Regions from separate parts of the Arthrobacter sp. TMN-50 genome, predicted to be linked through region 3. Evidence: predicted binding sites of a transcription regulator. Region 3 holds the regulator's gene; each other region holds the start of a gene.
What was found. Region 3 encodes HrcA, which represses chaperone genes, less so after heat shock. Its sites were predicted from a motif close to TTNGCACTCGNNNNNNNCGAGTGCNAA; they were not measured.

Region 1 (7,453 bases), on a different contig from region 3:
AAGGCCGGAAGGACGGCACCCCGCGAGGGATACCGTCCTTCCTGTACAGCGTGGGGTGAGGTGTTTGACCTCGGGGGTGGGGACTAGAAGCCGCCCATGCCGCCCATGCCGCCCATGTCGTCTCCGCCGCCGCCGCCGGCTGCAGCCTTTTCAGGCTTGTCAGCTACTACGGCTTCGGTGGTGAGGAACAGACCAGCAATGGAGGCCGCGTTCTGCAGTGCAGAGCGGGTCACCTTTACGGGGTCGTTCACTCCGGCAGCCAGCAGGTCTTCGTAGACCCCGGTGGCTGCGTTCAGGCCGTGACCTGCAGGCAGGCCGCGGACCTTGTCGACAACCACGCCTGGCTCGAGACCGGCATTGAAGGCAATCTGCTTCAGCGGGGCGTCGATGGCAACGCGAACAATGTTTGCGCCGGTTGCCTCGTCGCCTTCGAGCTGCAGTGACGCGAAGGCCTTGGCGCCAGCCTGGATGAGGGCAACGCCGCCACCGGCGACGATTCCCTCTTCGACTGCTGCCTTGGCATTGCGGACTGCATCTTCGATGCGGTGCTTGCGCTCCTTGAGCTCAACCTCGGTTGCGGCTCCGGCCTTGATGACCGCAACGCCACCGGCCAGCTTGGCCAGGCGTTCCTGCAGCTTCTCGCGGTCGTAGTCAGAGTCCGAGTTCTCGATCTCGGCGCGGATCTGGCTGACGCGTCCGGCGATCTCTTCCGCGTTGCCCGCACCTTCGACGATGGTGGTCTCGTCCTTGGTAACAACAACCTTGCGTGCGCTGCCCAGGAGGTCAAGCGTGGCGTTCTCAAGCTTGAGACCCACTTCCTCGGCGATAACCTGGCCACCGGTGAGGATGGCGATGTCGGCCAGCTGGGCCTTGCGGCGGTCGCCGAAGCCTGGAGCCTTGACAGCTACCGACTTGAACGTGCCCCGGATCTTGTTGACAACCAGGGTAGCCAACGCTTCACCCTCGATGTCCTCGGCGATGATCAGCAGTGGCTTGCCGGACTGCATGATCTTTTCGAGAACCGCAACGAGGTCCTTAACGTTGGAGATCTTGGAGTTGACGATCAGGATGTACGGGTCTTCCAGTACGGTCTCCTGACGCTCAGCGTCGGTGACGAAGTACCCGGAGATGTAACCCTTGTCGAACCGCATGCCCTCGGTGAGCTCAAGCTCAAGGCCGAAGGTGTTGGATTCCTCGACGGTGATGACGCCTTCTTTGCCAACCTTGTCGAGTGCTTCGGCAATCAGGGCGCCAATTTCGTTGTCGCCGGCGGAGATGGATGCCGTAGCAGCGATCTCTTCCTTGGTTTCGATTTCCTTGGCAGAAGCAAGCAGCTCACGAGTGACTGCTTCCACAGCCTTCTCGATGCCGCGCTTCAGGCTCAGCGGGTCGGCGCCAGCGGCAACGTTCCGCAGGCCTTCCTTGACCAGGGCCTGTGCGAGGACGGTGGCGGTGGTGGTACCGTCGCCGGCGACGTCGTCAGTCTTCTTGGCGACTTCCTTAACCAGCTCTGCGCCGATCTTTTCGAACGGGTCGTCCAGTTCGATCTCCTTGGCGATGGATACGCCATCGTTGGTGATCGTGGGGGCGCCCCACTTCTTTTCCAGGACTACGTTGCGGCCACGTGGGCCCAGCGTTACCTTGACGGCGTCGGCGAGGATATTAAGTCCACGCTCAAGGCCGCGGCGTGCCTCTTCATCAAAAGAAATGATCTTGGCCATAGTGGCTTAGGTCCTTTCGGGGACAGTACTGCTCATCAGCAAACTTGTGCCCACCGGCTGCGGTGCCCGCGACGGACGGCTAGCAGGAGGACGATCTCTTTACGTCCTGCCGAGAACCTCACCACAGTGGTGTGCGTGTCACATCCAACCCCACCGACAATTAGCAGTCAGCGGCTTAGAGTGCTAACTCAATAATTAGCACTCTGACTGGCTGAGTGCAAGTACCAGCCTTTCCACTGGGCACGCGTTACGCCGTGCACCACCGATGCCAGTCCTGATGGGTACAGAACCATTCGCGGTCAGCGGAAAGCCCCGTGGCTTTCCAACCCCGGAGCCGGACCTGGGGGGCGTCCGACGGAGGCACCGGCACGGGCCCGCTCGCCTACTGGAACCCGGGTCCTACTACAACGGTGATGTTGGGAGATACCTCGGTGGTTTCTACCAGGGTGGGGATACTTAGCATGCCAGCCAACTCCTGCGCTGCGGCCAATTGGGAGGCATCGTTGTAGAAAATCACCGAGGTCTGTGGTGGAACCCCACCCCAGTCAGCGATCTGGCCTAGGGTCCAACCCCCGCCCGAGACCCGGCTGGCAGCCGAGTTGGCTAACCCACTGACCCCGGTTGAGTTGTAGACATTCACCGCCTGGGATCGATCGATCGCCGTCGGATCCTCGCTGGGTGATGGCTCGGCATCCGTGGGCTCAGCCTCGGTTGGCTCCTCGGAGGCTCCTGGCTCGGACGGTGAGGGTTCGGCGGTCTCGCCGTCGGTCGCCGGTGAATCTGACGACTCCGACGTCGCCGTCTCAGAGGCCGGTGCGCCGGTGGTCTGGCTGGACGCTGGGTCTGTCCCCTCGCCGATGCCCAGTCGCGGGAGGATGTAGTAGGCGGCCAGTCCGACGGCGAGCGCCAGGACTCCCACGACGATCTTCAGTGCCAGTCCGGTGGACCGTGGGGGAACCAGCCTTTCCCGGTGAACTCCCTGCCGCGATGCGGATTCGGGGATCTTGTCGAACTCGTCCCGGGGGTATTGGCTCATAGTGATGCGTTGTCCTTGGATGTTGGCGCTGGAAACAGGAAGCCGGGGGCGTTCAGATGTCAGCGCCGAGTCGGCGGGCCGAGCGCGCGCGCTGACGGGATGTACGTAGTCTACGCAGTCGTTTGACCAGCATGGGGTCGTGAGCCAGTGCTGCCTCTGTGTCGATCATGGCATTGAGAATCTGGTAATAATGGGTGGCCGACAGATCAAACAGTTCGCGAATGGCCTGTTCCTTGGCCCCCGAGTACTTCCACCACTGGCGTTCCAGGGTCAGCATCTGTTGCTCCCGATCTCCCAGAACTCCCGCTTGGCGGGGGCAGTCGGAATCCGGATGCACCACGCTGTCAGCGCTTGCTGCCTCAGTCACTACCGATCGCCCCTTAGCTGGATGCAGCGTGCTGGCACGCCACCTGGTCTGTCCTTCATGGTAATTGGGAATGACACGGTTGTCATTTGGTGCGCTGGGGCACAAGGATGGGACGGTGTCGGAATATCAAAGCGCCCTCTTCCCTGAGCCAATCCCCGCCCTCAAACCGCCCGCCGGTCCAGGCAGCCCGGCGTTTCCTTTCGCAGCACCCGTCCCGGTGGCCGACGTCGTCCACCCGTCCTGGGTTGCCGCCCTCGCACCGGTGGAGCCGCAACTGCACCTGCTCGCCGATCGCCTGCGCGCGGAGGTCGACGGCGGCGCCGAGGTCCTTCCCGCCGCGCAACACATTCTTCGGGCATTCACCTACCCGTTGGATCAGGTCAAGGTGCTGATCCTTGGCCAGGACCCGTACCCGACGCCGGGACACGCCGTCGGGCTGTCGTTCTCCGTAGGGGAAACCACTCGGCCCCTCCCGAGGAGCCTGGCCAACATTTACCGGGAGCTCGCGGCCGATACCGGTGACTCGGTTCCCGCCCACGGGGATCTCACGGGGTGGGCTGAGCAGGGGGTGCTGCTACTGAACCGGGTGCTGACGGTGCGGGCCGGCGACGCAGCCTCGCACCGTCGTCTGGGCTGGGACGTGGTCACCAGCGCGGCTGTCGAAGCGCTTGTGGCGCGGAAGCTGCCCCTCGTTGCGGTCCTCTGGGGGCGGGATGCCCAGCAAATCAAACCGCTGCTCGGCAATACCCCGGTCATCGAATCAGTCCATCCGAGTCCGCTCTCGGCATCACGCGGGTTCTTCGGCAGCCGACCGTTTTCCCGGACCAACGCGCTGCTTACTGAACTGGGCGCTGAAGCCGTGGACTGGCAGCTGCGTTAGCTAACGCCGACGGTTCCGGCGGCGTTCGTTGCTGCTGATGCCCTTGGTGAGCGGCCGGGCCAGATTGTCGCCAAGGACTACGCCGCCCGCGATGGCCAGGATGATGGTCAGCGCGTTGAACAGGCTGTTGCTGCCGGCGCCCGCCAGCTCGGTCTCGATGCTCAGTCCGTACATTGATCTGAACACCATGAGGCCCGGATAGAGGAACATGACCGCTGGGACCGCCACTACCAGCTGCGGTGCGCCCATCCTCAGCGCCACCATTCTTGCCAGCATGCCGATCAGGACAGCGGCGATCGCCGGGGCCAGCCGGTAGCCAACCCCCAGCGTGACCACCAGCGAGTACAGCAAGAACCCCGTGACGCCGATGAGGGAAGTGGGGAGCACCAGTTTCAGGTCGGTCTGCTCTGCTACGCAAATCATCGCAACGGCGATGAAGACCAGCACTGCGACCACCGGCACCGGGTAGAGGGATCCGACCGACGTCGTCACCTGCAGTTCGGGGATACCGACCAATGCTCCCGCCACCAGTGCGACCGCGATTCCAGAGATGATTGCTGCGAACACGAGAAATGCTGACAGGTACCTCCCAGCTGCAGTGACCGGGTATCCGTTGATTGCATCCTGGGTCGCCGAGACGAGACGCCCGGTCGGCAGCAGCAGCAGAATACCGCCCACCACCACCAGCGACGGTGCCACTCCAATGTCGAGCCACCAGAAGAACATCGCGACGATGGTGACCATCCCCGCTGAAGTTGCGACGGAGAAGAATTCCGGGACCCGCCACTTTCCCAACTGTCGGGAGAGGAGATCGACGCCGATGCAGCTGGCAAAACTGATGAACGACTCGAGCGGTCCACCGCCGATGAAGCTCACGATGGCAGCACCGAAAATGCCGAACGCAGCGGTCACCATCCAGCGGGGGAAGGGCTTGGGTTTGTGGGTAATCTCGTCGAGACGGGCTGCCGCGTCGATACGGGAGATCCCGCCGTCGACGATGTCGGTCACGAGTTGGTGCACTTTCAGCAGGCCGGCATAGTTGTTGGTCCACGAACGGACCACCCGCAGCACGGTGACCGGAGTCTGGTCCTTAGCCGAATAGTTGAGGATGACCGATTGGTTGGTGATGTCCACTTCAATGTTGTCCAACCCGAACGCCGCGGTGACGGCGATGATGCTGGTCTCAACTTCGAGGGCACCGGCGCCATAACGAAACATTGTCTCGGCCAGGCTGAGCGCGAAATCGAGGGTTCTGCGCGCGTTGATGTCCGGGCCGACGGCCTGGATCGTGGGGTTGGCGTAGGGACTGCCCGCCAACCGTTCCACGATGCTCATCGCCTGGGTGGGCGGCGCCTCCCCCTGGACCAGGCGTCGCAGTACCTTGCGCGCTGCGGCGTTTGAGCGGTCGGGACGAACCGAGCGTGGCGTAGTGGGCAGCGCATCGGTCGGCGTCGAGTAGGTTCTGCGGTCGGGCTTTGCGTTTGCCTGGCGGGCCCGCGGTTTGGGTTTCGCCGTAGGGGCTCTGCCTGGTTTGCCGGCTGCCTTTGCGCGTCCACCCGGCACCGCACGTTCTTCGGTCACCGGGCCGCCGGGAGTTCCGGGCAGCGAATGAACCGGCCGGGTGGACGGTGGTTTGGCCGGTGGGGCCACTCCGGCGGGGGGCCTGACAGTCGGGACAACGGGCAGCTGTTCGGCTACCGGGGCGGGGTTGGTGTTGGGGTTGCGTCCGTCGTCGGCCTCGGTCTTTTCACCCATGGGATTCACCCCTTCATCCGGTGTGCCCGCGCGGAGCGGAGCAGGTTTTTAGTAGAACGGCTGGTGGTGTCGGCGCCAGTAGATTTGTCGGGCGACCCGTTCGCCGATGGCGTTCCACACCCGATACTTCCACGCACTGAGCGGCAGGTCATAACACCCGACAAAGTCCGTCACAGTTTTGGTGAAACTGGTCTTGAAAAGTCCCAGACCATGGTGCTGATGAGTCGGGTCTTTGAGCCGGTCGCTGGGCGGGGTGCCGCAGAAGTCGTACTCGACAATCCCGAACTCCTCCTTGAGGTCGGTGATGGCTTGCCACTGCACCAGATGGGAGTCACCATACTGGGACCGCTTGGGTTTGGACCCGCCATCCTTGTAGGTGCCCTTCAGCCCGTAGTTGATGACGAATGCTCCTACCGACGGCTCACCGTCTTCGTAGACGAAGTACAGGCGTCCCTGACCAGCTTCGGCGAAGTTCTTCCAGAACCTGCTGTAGTACTCATAGGAGCGCAGCTTCGCAGCCGACCGGTCCTCAATGTGAGCCATTAGCCGGTACATGGTGCTGAAGTTTTCGTCGGTCGGATCCATCCTGCGCACTTCGACGCCCTCCCGGATGGCTCGACGCACAGCGTTGCGGCCCCTCGAGTGGAGGTTGCGCAGCAACTGGTTCGACTCGGGGGTGGTGTCCAGGATTGCCGTGTGATCGTTGGGTTGGAGGTCAAAGGTCTTGACCAGGCCCGCATTCAGGAACAGCCGGTCGACGTCGTCGTCGGCGGGGATGTCCGGTTCCACTTTTATTGCGAAGACGTTGTGCCGCCCGGCACGGACCAGATCGCGGCAGGCATCGAGGATGGCTGGGACATGAGCCGGGTCCGCCACATCGGGACCCTTGATGAGGTACCACAGGGCGCCCAGAAGGCGCAGCCGTTTCTCGATCACCAGGTTGTACGTGGTGTAGTCGGGGCACTCGAAGACCAGGAACCGGGAGGTCCAGCCGTGGTGCGACTTCACTTCGGCGAAGGATGCTGACTGGAGAATGTTTCCGCCGTTGGGGTTTGCCGTCACCAACGCGTCCCAATTATCCCGCTCCTCGGCCGTGGCTAGACGCGCGGTGAACTTAACCAAAATCCCTCAATCAGTGGTGGTGCAAAGACACCTCAGTCTAACGGCTGGCCCTGTTTGCCATCGTCAGCATTACCTCGGTGAGCCTCCCCATTCGTCGGCAAGTGCCATAGCATCAGAAGCATGGACTATCGATACCTCGGAAATAGCGGATTCAAGATCTCGGAGATCACTTACGGCAACTGGCTGACCCACGGATCGCAGGTGGAGAACGACGTCGCCACCCAGTGCGTGCGCGCGGCACTGGATGTGGGCATCACCAGTTTCGACACGGCCGATGTGTACGCGAACACGGCCGCCGAGACGGTGCTCGGCGAAGCGTTGAAGGGTGAACGGCGCCAGTCCCTGGAGATTTTCACCAAGGTGTGGGGGCCCACCGGGCCCAAGGGCCCCAACGACGTCGGGCTTTCCCGCAAGCACATCATGGAGTCGATCAACGGCTCGCTGGAACGCCTCCAGACCGACTATGTCGACCTTTATCAGGCGCACCGTTACGACCACGAGACACCCCTCGAAGAGACCATGCAGGCCTTCGCTGACGTCGTCCGCCAGGGCAAGGCACTGTACATCGGTGT
Region 2 (7,453 bases), on a different contig from region 3:
GGGCAGATAAATGCTCGGCTAAAGTACAGGTATGGAGTCAACGCGCACGCGCATCCGCAGGGCAACCATCAACGATGTTGCGTCGGCGGCCGGGCTGTCCCGGGGAACGGTGTCGCGGGTGGTTAACGGGGAACGCTACGTGTCCGAGGACGCTAAACTCGCCGTGGAGGAGGCGATCCTCCGGGTCGGCTATGTGCGGAACTCGATGGCCAGGAATCTGGTCCGTCAGCAATCCGGGGCCATCGGACTGATCATCCATGAACCTCACTCGCTACTGTTTGAAGACCCCAACATCGGGTCGATCCTGTTGGGGGCCAACGCCGTGTTGTCTGCCGCCGACTACCAGATGGTCTCCCTCATCATCGACTCCGAACGGGACAGCCGCAGGGTTGCCGATTATCTCCAGGGCGGCCTCGTGGACGGTGCGGTGATTGTCTCGGCGAGGGCGTCTGACCCCATAGCACTGGCGGTCAAGAATCTTGGTGTGCCAGCGGCTTTCGTCGGACACCCCCCGGGGATCCCCGACATTCCGTACGTTGCTATCGACAACGCAGCGGCGGCCGAGGCGATTACCGCCCGGCTGCTCGGCACCGGGCGCACCCGGGTGGGCATGATCGCCTGCGCGCTTGATCGTGACTCAGGCCAGGACCGGCTTGCCGGGTTCAAAACCGCAATGGGGGACCTGTTCGATCCCGGACTGGTGGTGGAGTACCCGCTGTACACGTACGGGTTCGGGCTGGAGGGAATGCAGGAACTGCTGAGGCGTCGGCCTGATCTCGACGGCGTCTTTGCCGCATCCGATGCTGTGGCCGCCGGGGCAATGACAGCCCTCCAGGAAAGCGGCCGCCAAGTTCCTCATGACGTCGGGATTGTCGGCTTCGATGACAGCAGTTGGGCGCTGCGGTGCAGGCCGCAACTGTCGACCGTCAGGCAGCCTGCGGATCTCCTGGGCAAGCGGGCGGCGGAGCTGGTGCTGGCCCAGATCAGGGGGTTACCGAGCCCGGCGGAAGTGCTGGAGACGTCGGTGATGTGGCGGGGATCGGCCTGAGGAGCTGCGCACCGTCAGGCCTCATCGCCGCATTTGCCGTCGAGCACGTCTGATCGCCTCAGTGCACTCGTGGATCCCGCAGGCGCAGTAGAACATGTCGTCCGGGTAGCGGCGCCGAACCCAGCGCAGCAGCCGGTCGGTCAAGCTGACCTGAGTACGCGAATCCGTCGGATTCGCCATCAGTCACCTGTTGTCGAGGAAGCCCGGCAGGCAGAAGACCAGATCGTCGACGGTGAACAGCCGGAGAAATGCACCGCGTGGGTGGAACTCACGCTCCGCGGCAAGCAAGGTCCCCGATTCGGTGCCCAGTACCGCGTTGGCGTCGACCGTCTCCAGGTAGTGGCACAGGTGCTCCAGCACCCGGCAGTACCGGGCGCCAACATAGTGGCTCCGGCCCATACTGACGTCCGCAAGGAACGTTCGCAAAATGATCTCGATACAGGGCGTGTTCGCTTCCATGGCTTGACTGTTCCACCCGGCACCGACATTTTTCGGCGGACCTGTGCCCACCGGCGCCCGTGGCGGCCTGTTGTGGTGAGCTATCTGGACCGGGGGCGTGAAACGAGCCAGCGGGGCAGGAAATTGTGGCCTCGAATGTCGAGGTTGCTCATCAAAACGGGCGACGACGTCGCGCGGCTCCAGCGCAGCGGATGCCCACCATACGGCGAGAGGGAGGTACTAGCCGGTTACCGGCTCGACGACGATCGCCACCCGGTCGTCGCCGATCCGGGTTAGGACAAGGGTGGCCTTCTTCTTTGCAGAGGTCTTACGGTTCTTGCCCGACCCCGCCAGCAGCTGTCGGCGCAGTTCCTCCGGCGTGACCGAGGTCCCGCGCTTCTTGATGTCGAGCACGCCGATCCCGTTCTCCCGCACCCAGATTTTAAGGGCCTTTACGTTGAACGGCATTACATCGATCACCTGGTAAGCGCGGGCAAACGGCGTGTCCTGTAGGTTCGGCGCGCAAATGTAGGCAATCCGCGGGTCCAGTAGATGGCCGCCTAATTGGCGCGCGGCGTCGGCCACCAGACCCGCGCGGATCACCGCGCCGTCCGGTTCATACAGGTACCCCTCCGGAGCACCGACCGGGGGGCGGGCTTCGTCGTCGAAATCTGCTGCACTGGTGAGTTCGGCGGCCCCGTGTGAGCTGATGACGAGCGCTGAACGGCGCACGTCGGGCCGTTTGAGGGAATTGAACCAGAGGGTCACCTCGGTGACGTCGCCGTCCACCGAAACCCACTGCGCCTCGCAGCCAGCCGGCACGGCGCCGTGCGGGATCCCCGGGCCTAGCTTCACGCCGACCGGGGTGCCGCTGTCGGCGAGCCTCTCGACGAATGACAGGGGAGGAGAGAATGCCTCGGGGTCGAAGAGTCTCGTGGTGCCCGAGGTCGAGGTGGTCCGGCGGGCCGGGTCCAGCCACACGCCGTCGTAGTCGGTGAGGTCGAATGACTCAGCATCGCCGCCCACCACCGTTGCATTGGGCCAGGGCATAAGATTTATTGTCGCGGCCGCCGCGGTGGTTTCGTCAATCTCCACAGCGGTCACCTCCCGGTCCAGGCTCGCCAGAGCAATCGCGTCGGCGCCGATCCCGCAGCCCAGATCGGCGACCCGCGTCAGGCCCGCAGTGACATACCGCTCGGCGTGACGGGCTGCCACCCCCAGGCGGGTGGCCTGCTCCAGGCCAGCGGTGGTGAACAGCATGCGGGCAGCGAACGGCCCAAATTTCGTTTCAGCCTTGGCCCGGAGTCGGGACTGGGTGAGGGCGGCCGAGATGATCGACGGATCATGACCGGCCCGCCGTAGAGCCGTGCCCAGCCGGAGGGAGTCGGCCTCGTCGTAGGGCTCAAGCGAATTGAGCAGCTCCCAACCGGCAGGCGTCAACAGCGGTGCGATCAAGTCCGGGGCAGCGGAGGCGGCGCCGTCGGCCATCTCAGTAGCCCCGGGAATCCCCGGCATCAGTGCCGATGGTGCTCAGGGTAATCTCCGGTGAGTTCTTCTCCACCCGGCGGAGCGCCCAGATGTCGTTGAACAGGGCGAGGTACTCGCCGTCGGACCGGATCAACACCTCGGTGCCGCGGATCGCGCTTAGCGCTGCTAGCGCATCGTGGGTGGTGAGGCGTGCCAGCGAGTACTGCAGAGGCTCCATCCGCATGGGGGCGCTGAAGTCGTGCTCCATCCGGTCCGCCACCACTTCGAACTGCATGGGGCCCACGGCCGCCAGCACCGGGGCCTGATCGCCGCGGAGGTCCGAGCGCAGCACCTGGATGATGCCCTCATGGCCAAGCTGCTCGATCCCACGCCGAAATTGCTTGAACCGGCTGGGGTCCTTGGACCGGGCCACCCGGAAATGCTCGGGGCTGAAGAGCGGGATCGGGGGATACTCCACCGGCTCCTCAACATAGAGGCTGTCACCCATGCGCAGGGCCGACGCGTTGACCAGCCCGACAACGTCGCCAGGCCAGGCTTCGTCGATTACCTCCCGTTCGCGGCCGAATAACTGCTGGGCGTACTTGGTGGCGAAGGTCTTGCCCGAGTTGGCGTGGGTGACTACCATGCCGCGCTCGAAGACGCCCGAGCACACCCTGATGAACGCCACATGGTCGCGGTGGGCACGGTTCATGCCGGCCTGCACCTTGAAGACGAAGCCGGAGAATGGTGCGTCCACCGGGCGGGCGTCGCCGTTGATGTCCTTGCGCGGCCCGGCCGCGGGTGCCAGATCGACCAGGGTGTCAAGAATGTGCTGGACCCCAAAATTCAGGACAGCCGACGAAAACAGGACGGGGGTGCCGGTGCCGGCGTGGAAACTTTCCTTGTCGAACGGCTGGTTCGATTCGATCACCAGTGAGGCTTCATCCAGCGCGTCGGTCCAGGCGTCGCCCTCCTGGGCCAGTGCCTCGGCGGACGTGAGGTGCTCCTCGATGGCGAGGGAGGCGCCAGCATTCTTGCGGGTGAACCGGACAAATTCATCACGCTGCAGGTCCCAGACGCCGCGGAAGTCCCCGGCAATACCGACCGCCCAGGTCAGGGGCATGGGAATCAACCCGGTGCGTTCGGTGATCTCATCCATCAGTGCGAGGGTATCCAGGCCGGGCCGGTCCCACTTATTGATGACGGTGATGATCGGGATGTTGCGTTGCCGACAAACCTCGAAGAGTTTCATGGTCTGCGTCTCGAGACCCTTGGCAGCATCGATCAGCATGACAGCGCAATCCACGGCGGCGAGCACGCGGTAGGTGTCCTCGGAGAAGTCCGAGTGGCCAGGAGTGTCCAGCAGGTTGATGACAGTGTCGCGGTAGGAGAACTGCAGCGCCGTGGAGCTGATGGAAATGCCGCGGTCTTTCTCCATCTGCATCCAGTCGGAGACCGTTTCCCTGCGGTTTTCCTTGCCGTTGGTGGCACCGGCCGTGCCAATCACCCTGGCGTGCAGGGCGAGGGCTTCGGTCAGCGTCGACTTGCCGGCGTCGGGGTGCGAAATGACGGCGAACGTCCGACGGCGGGAAGCCTCCTGGGCGATGCCGCTGTGGCTCCGGGCTGAGGCCTGTACCTGCTGGGTCACGAAACTGCTTTCGAAAGATGATGGGAGGGCCATTGAAGGCCAGCTCCCCAGTCTACGGGGCGGAATGTAACCGCGTCGAAGCGCGGCTGCTCACCGGGAGGTGGCTTTCGGCGGGCATGAACGTGCCTGCCCACCGAAACACCCTCCCCGATGGGCAGGACGGAAGGACTAATGTTCAACCATGGACAGTGGGGATGGCCAGCACCGGTACGAGCGCCCCGACAACGACGCCATCCTGCTGCGCCGATACGGGGAGAAGCCGGGACTCGCCGGCCCGCGGGTGGTCCTCGGCCCGCATGCCTTCCTGAGGGGCTAGCTGGTGACCTTCGGTGCCTGGGGGCTCTCCACCCTGATCTTCAGTACGGTCAGCGAAATCACCGGCCCGAACTCAGGGGCTGTGACGATCTGGGGTTTCACCATGGTGGTCAGCCTCCTCGTGGCGGCTTTTATTGCGGCGCCGCTGGTCTTCGCGGGCCTGGCCGCTGCAACGACGGCCCTGATACTTCCCGGGACGGGCGTTGCCCTGTCTGCGATCCTCGCCGTCGTCGTCGGGATGGCCGCAGGGCTGGGCCGGGCTGCGATCATCCGCGACGTGAACCCCTAGGCAACACCGCAGAAGCACGCTGCGCTGCGAGCGCAATCTGGCACTCACCTTGACCGAGTGCTAACCAATGCATAAAGTCAGACTTGGCACTCTCACCATGAGGTTGCTAACTCCTTCAGGGAAGCGTGAGCCGGCACCGCGACGACGGTCAGCGCCAGCCGAAGGCCTTAATTCCATTTGTCACCCAAGCGAAGGAGAGGTCCGCGTGTCGGTCTCTATTAAGCCTCTTGAGGATCGTATTGTTGTCCGCCCACTGGAAGCCGAGCAGACCACTGCTTCGGGTCTGGTTATCCCGGATACTGCCAAGGAAAAGCCCCAGGAGGGCGAAGTTGTTGCAGTAGGCCCAGGCCGCGTTGACGATAACGGAAACCGCGTTCCTGTCGATGTAGCCGAAGGCGACATTGTCATCTACTCCAAGTACGGCGGAACCGAAGTCAAGCACGCAGGCCAGGAGTACCTTGTACTTTCGGCCCGCGACGTTCTGGCGATCGTCGTTAAGTAGTTCGTCCCGAGAGAACCCCGGCCACACAGGCCGGGGTTCTCTCGTCGGTGCGTGAAGACGCACCAAGACCACCAGCAGTACCAGGTATTGCACATGCAGAATTTGCACAATGGAAGAGGAAACACATCATGGCAAAGCAGTTGAAGTTTGATGACGCTGCACGCCGCGCACTGGAAGCGGGAGTCAACAAGCTAGCTGACACCGTCAAGGTGACGCTCGGCCCCCGCGGCCGCAACGTCGTGCTCGACAAGAAGTGGGGCGCCCCCACGATCACCAACGACGGCGTGACCATCGCCCGCGAGATCGAATTGGACGACCCGTTCGAGAACCTTGGCGCACAGTTCGCCAAGGAAGTGGCCACCAAGACCAACGACATTGCTGGCGACGGAACCACCACCGCCACAGTGCTTGCACAGGCACTGGTCGCCGAAGGCCTGCGCAACGTTGCGGCCGGCGCTGCCCCCTCGCAGCTCAAGCGCGGCATCGAGGTCTCCATTGAGGCCGTAGCCGCCCGCCTGCTCGAGAACGCCCGCGAAGTTGTCGGTCAGCAGACCGCCAGCGTCGCCTCCATCTCAGCTCAGAGCTCCGAGGTCGGCGAGCTGATCGCTGAAGCCTTCGAGAAGGTCGGCAAGGATGGCGTCATCACCATCGAAGAGTCCTCAAGCACGCAGACCGAACTGGTCCTCACCGAGGGCATGCAGTTCGACAAGGGCTTCCTCAGCCCCTACTTCATCACCGACGCCGAGCGTCAGGAAGCAGTGCTCGAAGATGCACTCATCCTGATCAACTCCGGCAAGATTTCCTCGCTGCAGGAATTCCTCCCGCTGCTGGAGAAGGCGCTGCAGGCGGGCAAGCCGCTGTTCATCATCGCTGAGGATATCGACGGCGAAGCGCTGTCCACCCTCGTGGTGAACAAGATCCGCGGCACGCTGAACGTCGTTGCGGTCAAGGCGCCGGGCTTCGGTGATCGCCGCAAGGCCATGCTCCAGGACATCGCCACGCTGACCGGCGCTCAGGTGGTTTCGCCTGACCTCGGCCTCAAGCTAGACCAGGTGGGTCTCGAAGTGCTGGGTTCGGCACGCCGGATCACCGTCACCAAGGACACCACCACCATTGTCGACGGCATCGGTAGCGAGTCCGATGTTGCAGACCGCGTCGCCCAGATCCGTGCGGAAGTTGAGCGCACCGATTCCGATTGGGACCGTGAGAAGCTTCAGGAACGCCTGGCCAAGCTGGCCGGAGGCATCGGAGTCATCAAGGTTGGCGCAGCCACCGAGGTTGAGCTCAAGGAAAAGAAGCACCGCATCGAGGATGCCGTGTCAGCGACACGTGCCGCACTCGACGAGGGCATCGTCGCTGGCGGCGGCGCCGCGCTGATCCACGCCTCGAAGGCACTAGATACCGATGCGTCGGTACTCGCCCTTGAAGGCGACGCCGCAACTGCCATCAACCTGGTCCGCCGTGCACTGGCTCAGCCGCTGCGCTGGATCGCCGAAAATGCTGGACACGAAGGCTACGTTGTGGTGCACCGGGTGGAGGAGCTGGAGCCAGGACACGGCTTCAACGCTCTCACCGGCGAGTACGAGAACCTGGTTGACGCCGGGATCATCGACCCCGTAAAGGTCACTCGCTCCGCGCTGCGGAACGCGGCATCCATCGCGGCCCTGATTCTCACCACCGAAACACTCGTGGTCGAGAAGCCTGAGACCGACGACGACGAGGGTCACAGCCACTAATCCTCCAGAG
Region 3 (7,453 bases):
CGGTGCCGGCTGGCCCGATGCCGAACACGATGGTGTGCCGGTCGATCGCTTCGACGTAGTCGCGCTGGTTCAGCGTCTTGGGCCTGATCGTCCTGCCGCGTGAGGACAGGATGTTCATGGTCAGCACATCGGACGGACTGCTGATCGCCTGGTCCTTCAGCATCGCTACCAGCTGCCTGAGCACTTGGGGATTCACCGTGGTGTTGTTCGCGGCGAGGGTGCGTACCTCGGCGATGAGACGCTCGGTACGTGAGACGTCGACTGCCGGGCCCGTAATGGATAGCTCGTTACCGCGAACGTGGAGGTTCACCCCAACGAAGGTACTTTCGATCAGCCTCAGAGCCTCATCATTGGTCCCCAGCGCTTGAACCATCTGTTCGGTCGAATCGAAGTGGACCACTTTGGTGTCCATGCCCACTGCGCTGATGCCAACCGCGCTAGTGCCAACTGAAGAATCGGTCATATAATCGGCCCTTGCGGCCTTCCATCTCTCCTTGAATCGGTTAGTGACGGCAAACCGCCCCGTGGACAATCTTACGTTATGCACACCCCCACCCGGGCGTTTCCACCCTCGGCGGAGCCGCCGGATCGGTACCGCTTCGGTGCCACCAGGAAGCAGTTGATCTCTTCCATGCAACGGCAGGGTTTCAATACTGTCTCAGTCCGGCGACGACTTGGCTAAACCCCCGTTTAACCCACGCGCCGTATGTAAAGCTGGGAGACGTTGCTCGAGTGCACCACCGCGGCGACGACCAATGACCTCCAGGCTGAAGATCGAAAGGGCAGGACGCTGATGGACTCGTCCTTTCAGGGCGGCGCTCTGCGGCGGCGCGGGACTCGCGCCCTCGCGGCGGCAATGCTGATCTCGCTGGCCACTACTGGAGTGGTCGGGTGCACCTCGGTTGGCACGGACGACGCCACCACCTCCCTGCCTCAGCAGGCGAGCACCCCGGCCGAACCCTCGTCAGTGGCCAATTCGGCTCTCCCGCCCGGCACGACCACGGCAGGCAATCTGCTCCCGGTCTACTGGATGGGCGACACCGACGGCAGCATCCTGCTGTACCGGGAGTTCATCGCGGGCGAGAAGGGTGGTGACCCGATCGCAGCCGCGGTCCAGGCGATGACCGCCAGCAGCCCCCTGGATCCTGACTACTTCGGGGCATGGTCGCCGGCCAGCACAGTGAGTGCTTCAATCTCCCCCGACAACATCATTACGGTCGACATATCGTCGGACGCCTTTGGCGCGGGGATCGATGAGGGTTCCGCCGTCCGGGCCGTCCAGCAACTCGTGTACACGGCAACCGCAGCAGCCGCCAACGCGGGTCTGGTGTCGGGCAGCGACCCGAGCAGCGTCGTCGTTCTGGTTGATGGAATGGCCGGATTCAACGCGTTCGGACAGCTCGAACTTGGCGGGCGGATGCAACGTGATGCGGCGCTGATGGCCCCGATCTGGATTATCGAGCCGCAGCACGGTGAGGTGCGCGACCAGCCGACGATTACCGTGGCGGGCAGCGGGGTTTCGGAAGACGCCATGCTGCACTGGCGGATATCCAAGGTGAACGGCGCAGTGCTGGAACCCTATCGCACCGGCACTGTCGGCCTCGACAATGGCCCCAGCTCTCCCGGCCTCTTCGAGTTCACCATCGCCCTGCTGCCCGGGGAGTATGAGATCAGTGTCTTTGACCGCCCTGCCGATGACCCATCCGGGCAGGAACTGAACACGGATACCAAACGCATCACTGTCAGGTAGCGCCCGCTGTTGGTAGCGCTACCTGATCAGCCGATTGTTTGGCCAGCGTCGGCTGTCCCGCCGGCGGTGGCTCGTGCGCTACCAGCGGCCAGTCAGTTGACTCAGGACGGCGAGGGCCGCAGGGCCAGCGGTGGACGAGCGGAGCACGTGGCTGCCCAGTCTGACCGGGTGCGCCCCCTGGCCCGTGAAGAGGTCCAACTCCTGCCCGCTGATACCGCCCTCGGGTCCCACCACCACCGCAATAGTGCTGGGCAGACCCGCCGATAGTGCTGGCAGGAGCGACCCGATCCCCGCGGCTGCGTCCTCGTGGAGAATCAGGGCCAGATCCACTCCAGCCAACCAGCGGGCAAGGGATCCACTATCGAGCAGCGGGTGGACGTCGGGCAGCCACGCGCGCCGGGACTGCTTGGCAGCGCCCCACACAGTGGTTTCCCACTTCCGCTGCCCCTTGATCGCCTTTTCAGCACGCCACCGCACTATGCTGCGGTCCGCCTGCCACGGGATTACCGCATCCACGCCCAGCTCGGTGGCCGCCTCCACCGCCAGCTCATCGCGGTCCCCTTTCGCCAGGGCCTGAACGAGGACCAATCGGCAGGTGGAGACCGGTTCGTCGGTCACCGACATGACGTCGAGCGTGACGTCCTGCCCGGTGCTTTTCACCGTCCCAACGATCCTGCGCCCACGACCGTCGGCGACGTCAATGGTCTCGCCGGCCGCTACCCGTTTGACTGTGGCGGCGTGGCGCGCCTCGGGGCCGGTGAGGATGAAGTCCGCGCCGGGACGCGCCGCGGCGACGGCGGCAGGGTCACCGAAATAGAGTGCGTTGCTCACGCCTAGAGGTTACCCAACCGTTCCCGCAGTTTTGCGAAGACGCCTGAACCGTTGCTGGCCAGTTGGCCCTCAACGAATTCTTCGCCGCGGAGCTCGGCGAGGCGGCGCAACAGTTCTTCCTGCGCCTGGTCAACGTTCCGTGGTGTTTCGACATTGAGGTGGACTTTGAGGTCGCCGCGGCCGTAGCCGCGCAGGTGGGTAACGCCCAGGCCCCGGAGAGTGACTATCTCACCCGATTGGGTGCCCGCTTTGATCCCGAGTTCCTGGTCGCCGTCAAACGAGGCGAGGTTCAGGGTGGTTCCAAGCGCGGCGGCGGTCATGGGCACGCTGAGGGTGACGTGGAGGTCGTCGCCTTCGCGCAGGAAGGAGGGGTCCGGGTTGACCCGGATCTCCACGTACAAGTCACCCTGAGGTCCGCCAGCCAGGCCAGCCTCACCCTGGCCGCCCAACTGAATCCGGGTGCCGGTCGAAACACCGGCCGGCACCTTGATGGTGAGGCTGCGGCGGCTGCGCACGCGGCCGTCGCCGTTACATTCGTTGCAGGGGTTCGGGATGACAGTGCCGAAGCCCTGGCAGGTGCCGCAGGCTGCACTGGTCATGACCTGACCGAGGATCGACCGGACGGCGCGCTGCACCTGGCCCGAGCCACCGCAGATGTCGCAGGTCCGGGGTGAGGTGCCCGCCTGGCAGCAGGACCCGTCGCAGGTGGGGCAGACGGCCGCCGTGTCGACGTCGATCTTCTTGTTGATCCCGAAGACGGCATCGACCAGGTCGATTCTGACAGCGATGAGCGCGTCCTGGCCGCGGCGCGTTCGCGACGGCGGGCCGCTTGGACCGCCCCCGCCGAAGAACGTTTCGAAGATGTCCTGAAAAGCAAAGCCGGGGCCAGCGTGTCCGCCGCCGAAACCGTTGTCTGTCCCGTTCTCGTTGCCGGTCGTGTCATACACGCGGCGTTTTTGAGGGTCCGAGAGCACCTCGTAGGCTCGGGTAACCAGCTTGAACCCTTCGGATGCATCCGGCCCCGAGTTGACGTCCGGGTGCAGCTTTCGCGCAAGCTTACGGTACGCCTTCTTGATCTCCTCGCCGCTGGCATCGCGGTTCACACCGAGGACTTCATAGTGATTACTCACTCCTGCACTTCACTTCCTATGTCACTGGCCGGGTAGGGGGTTCGTGTCCTACCCGGTATGGTTCGACTGCTACTGGAACACGTTCATTGCTGCCGTTGCTGCGGCTTAGTCCGTCAGGATTCTCGACAGGTAGCGGGCTACTGCGCGTACCGCCGCCATCGAGGTGGGGTAATCCATCCGGGTCGGCCCTAGGACTCCCACCTTGGCCAACGAATCGGGGCCGTACCCGGTGGCAACCACCGAGGCTTCGGCAAGTCCGCCATGCGGGTTCTCCCGACCAATCCGCACCGAGACGCCAAAGGCGTCGTGCTTCATTTCGGAGAGCAGGCGTAGCATCACCACCTGCTCCTCCAGGGCTTCCAGCACAGGTCCGATACTCAACGGAAAGTCTACTGTGGATCGTGCCAGATTGGCTGTGCCAGCCATCACAATCCTGTCATCGCGGTTAATACCAGCGAGTTGTTCAAGTGTTCGAGCGAGCACAGTCCCTGCCCTGCGTTGCTGAAACGGCAGGGTAGCGACGGCGAGCGCCAGTTCCTGCGGGAGGAACGTGAGCTTGGTGCCAGCCACTGAGCCGAGGAAATGCTGCCGAAGTTCGGCGAGGCTGCTCTCCGGCACGGCTTCAGGGAGCGGTACCACTCGCTGTTGGACCGTTCCGTTGGTGGCGATCAGCACCACCAGCACCTGGTTTGGAGCCAACAGCACGAACTCAAGGTGACGAACCGCGGCGCTGCCGAGGTGGGGGTATTGCACGACCGCCACCTGGTTGGTCAGGTGCGAGAGGAGCCGGACGGTGCGGTCCATGACGTCGTCGAGGTCCTCAGCGCCCTCCAAGAGGGTCTGGATGGCTCGCTTCTCAGGCGCCGACAGCGGCTTGACCTCGGAAATCTGGTCGACGAATAGCCGGTAGCCCTTATCGGTCGGGATGCGGCCCGAACTGGTGTGGGGGGCCGTGATCAGGCCCTCTTCCTCAAGGACCGCCATATCGTTGCGGATGGTGGCCGATGAGACTCCCAACTGGTGGCGCTCCACCAGGGCCTTCGACCCCACCGGCTCCCGGGAATGCACATAGTCCTCGACGATGGCACGCAACACCTCAAGTCGGCGTGGTTCGCTCACATTTCACCTCCGCACACGGTTCCCTGACACTTCCAGCAGACTTGGCACTCGACACGCCCAAGTGCCAAGTCTAGTACGTTCCAACGGATTGTTAGCATTGAAAACCCCTGGCCGGACCGTCCAGCGGCGAGCTGGAAGCGAGCAACAATTTTGTCAACATACGAATGGGGCGCCCAGGACATCTCCGCCCCCAGGCAGGTTGCCCTCCCGAAGGTTCCTGCCAGCACCGGGTTGGTGCTGGAAGACGTGCAGAGCGGCTACGTGGGCGCTGTGGTTCGGGTCGAAAAGTCCGGGGGCATGCAGGTGATGGTGCTGGAGGACCGACGGGGAAGACTCAAGACCTTCCCTTTGGGGTTTGGCTTCCACATCGATGGGAGCCCTGTCGAGGTGGTGGCTCCCACCGGCCCGCCGGCAGCACCGACCAGGCGGCTGACGGCGTCAGGTTCGGTGAGGGTAGACGGCGCGCGGGCGAGGACCGCCCGCGCCAGCAGGATCTGGGTGGAGGGCCAGCACGACGCCGAGCTGGTCGAGAAGGTGTGGGGCGACGACCTACGGCTCGAAGGGATTGTCGTCGAACCGCTCCACGGCGTCGACGATCTCGCCGGAATGATCCGTGCCTTCGGCCCGGGCCCGGACCGGCGACTCGGTATTCTGGTTGATCACCTGGTGTCGGGGTCGAAGGAACAACGCATTGCGCAGGAGGCGATGAGGGTTCCGGGCGCGACGTCGAACGTCCTGGTGGTTGGGCATCCTTATGTTGACGTGTGGCAGGCAATCAAGCCGGCCGCCGTGGGGCTCTCCGCGTGGCCGGTAGTCCCCCGCGGGCAGGACTGGAAGACGGGCATCCTTGCAGGCATGGGCTGGCCACACGCGGACAAGGCGGCTGTTGCGCACGGCTGGAAGCGTCTGTTGGGTTGCGTCACCAGCTACGCGGACCTTGAACCGTCCCTTCTAGGCAAGGTTGAGGAGGTTATCGATTTCCTGACCAATCCTGGGAATTCCGGCGAGGGCAACTGATCCGCGATACGCGTTTCCCGGTCAAAGACGTATTCTAGAGGGGACGGCACCTGCCCAGGTGCCCCCATGCAATAGAGGATATTCAGGTGTCTAACCCCGCTGACCAGCACAAACAGCACGGATCCAGGGACGGCCACGCCCAGTCCCCATCCGCTTTTGAGGGTGCCCCGGCGAATGCCCTGCCGTTGACGGCGTCCGAGGACAGGCAGTGGGCAACCCTTTCGCACTTCGGTGGAATCCTCGGGTTCATCCCTTCCCTGATCATCCTGCTGATCTTCAAGGACCGCGGCCCCTTTACGGCCCAGGAATCACGGGAAGCGTTCAACTTCACCTTTCCACCCACGTTGCTGGCGTTTACTGCGTGGCTACTGTCGCTGCTGCCGACTATCGGCGGGCTATTCGCCGTCGTCAATGCGCTGATCTGGGTGGCTATTGCCGCGTCCTCGGTGATTGCCGGGATTCAGGTCAACCGCGGCCGCCCGTACCAGTATGCCTTCAATCTGCGTCTGTTCAAGTAGCCCCTCCCCCAGCTCCTTTAATCAGGTAGCAACCGGCGGACTACCGCATCGGCGAGCAACCTGCCGCTGCCGGTAAGAGTGATGGTTCCTGCAAAGGCGTCAGCCGGAACAATGAGTTCATCAGCAATCAGGCCGGCGACGGCGAGCCGCCCAGCGGGGCGCAGGCTACTGGTCGGCAGCCCTTCGCGAAGCCTGGCACGGAGCATGACATCCTCCACATAGCGAGTGTCGTCGTCGAGAATTTCCCGGCCAGCGGCCGGCGAGACGCCCGAGGCGAGGCGCTGCGCGTAGGCCGTTGGGTGCTTCACGTTCCACCACCGCACACCGCCCACGTGGGAGTGGGCGCCGGGGCCGGCACCCCACCAGTCGTCGCCGCGCCAATAGGCGAGGTTATGTTGGCAGGCGTCATCGGGGGTGCGAGCCCAGTTGCTGACCTCGTACCAGCCCAGCCCGGCGGATTCCATCGACTGCTCCGCCAGCACGTACTTCTCGGCGTGATCGTCGTCGTCGATGTCGGGCACCTCGCCGCGCCGGATCCGCGCGGCCAGCCTGGTGCCATCCTCAATAATCAGCGCATAGGCGGATACGTGGTCCGGCCGGTAGGACAGGGCCGCGTCGAGTGAGTGCTGCCAATCGCCCGCGGACTCCCCCGGAGTGCCATAGATCAGGTCGAGGCTGACGCGCAGGCCAGCGTCACGGGCCCACTGCACTGCCAGCGGAACCCGCTCAGGCGCATGGGTGCGGTCCAGAACCTGCAGCACGTGGGGCACCGCCGACTGCATGCCGAACGACACCCTGGTGAATCCCGACCTGGCCAGAACTTCGAGGGACTCGGGCGTCACCGAATCCGGGTTGGCTTCGGTGGTAACCTCCGCGCCATGAGCGAGACCCCAATGCCCGACTGCCGTGCGCAGCACAGCGGCGAGGTCATCGGCTGGGAGGAGCGTGGGAGTACCACCCCCGAAGAAGACCGTGGACAGCGGTCGCGGGGAGGCCCCCGTGGCGGTGAGAACGCCGGCAGCCAGGTCCAGTTCGGCACTGACGGTTGCGGCGTACCGGTCCTGGGACGCTCCGCCGCCCAGCTCGGT

Region 1: the regulator HrcA is predicted to act here: its motif matches at 1,917-1,943, upstream of groL (chaperonin GroEL).
Region 2: the regulator HrcA is predicted to act here: its motif matches at 5,243-5,269, upstream of groES (co-chaperone GroES).

The regions. Positions count from the first base shown of each region.
Region 1 covers NZ_JBTNDG010000003.1:232,571-240,023, forward strand. The annotation lists gene groL (chaperonin GroEL) at 84-1,721, opposite strand; gene ACX80A_RS07375 (LytR C-terminal domain-containing protein) at 2,104-2,757, opposite strand; gene ACX80A_RS07380 (DUF3263 domain-containing protein) at 2,810-3,097, opposite strand; gene ACX80A_RS07385 (uracil-DNA glycosylase) at 3,240-4,004, shown strand; gene ACX80A_RS07390 (threonine/serine exporter family protein) at 4,005-5,759, opposite strand; gene ACX80A_RS07395 (lipid II:glycine glycyltransferase FemX) at 5,808-6,881, opposite strand; gene ACX80A_RS07400 (aldo/keto reductase family protein) at 7,002-7,453, shown strand, end outside.
Region 2 covers NZ_JBTNDG010000001.1:371,687-379,139, reverse strand. The annotation lists gene ACX80A_RS01790 (LacI family DNA-binding transcriptional regulator) at 32-1,048, shown strand; gene ACX80A_RS01785 (hypothetical protein) at 1,232-1,507, opposite strand; gene ACX80A_RS01780 (class I SAM-dependent methyltransferase) at 1,727-3,001, opposite strand; gene ACX80A_RS01775 (peptide chain release factor 3) at 2,976-4,634, opposite strand; gene ACX80A_RS01770 (hypothetical protein) at 4,783-4,917, shown strand; gene ACX80A_RS01765 (hypothetical protein) at 4,921-5,205, shown strand; gene groES (co-chaperone GroES) at 5,411-5,707, shown strand; gene groL (chaperonin GroEL) at 5,836-7,443, shown strand.
Region 3 covers NZ_JBTNDG010000015.1:16,059-23,511, reverse strand. The annotation lists gene ACX80A_RS13565 (PhoH family protein) at 1-463, opposite strand, end outside; gene ACX80A_RS13560 (GerMN domain-containing protein) at 794-1,750, shown strand; gene ACX80A_RS13555 (16S rRNA (uracil(1498)-N(3))-methyltransferase) at 1,829-2,581, opposite strand; gene dnaJ (molecular chaperone DnaJ) at 2,584-3,711, opposite strand; gene hrcA (heat-inducible transcriptional repressor HrcA) at 3,817-4,830, opposite strand; gene ACX80A_RS13540 (DUF3097 family protein) at 4,981-5,847, shown strand; gene ACX80A_RS13535 (DUF4870 domain-containing protein) at 5,934-6,365, shown strand; gene hemW (radical SAM family heme chaperone HemW) at 6,383-7,453, opposite strand, start outside.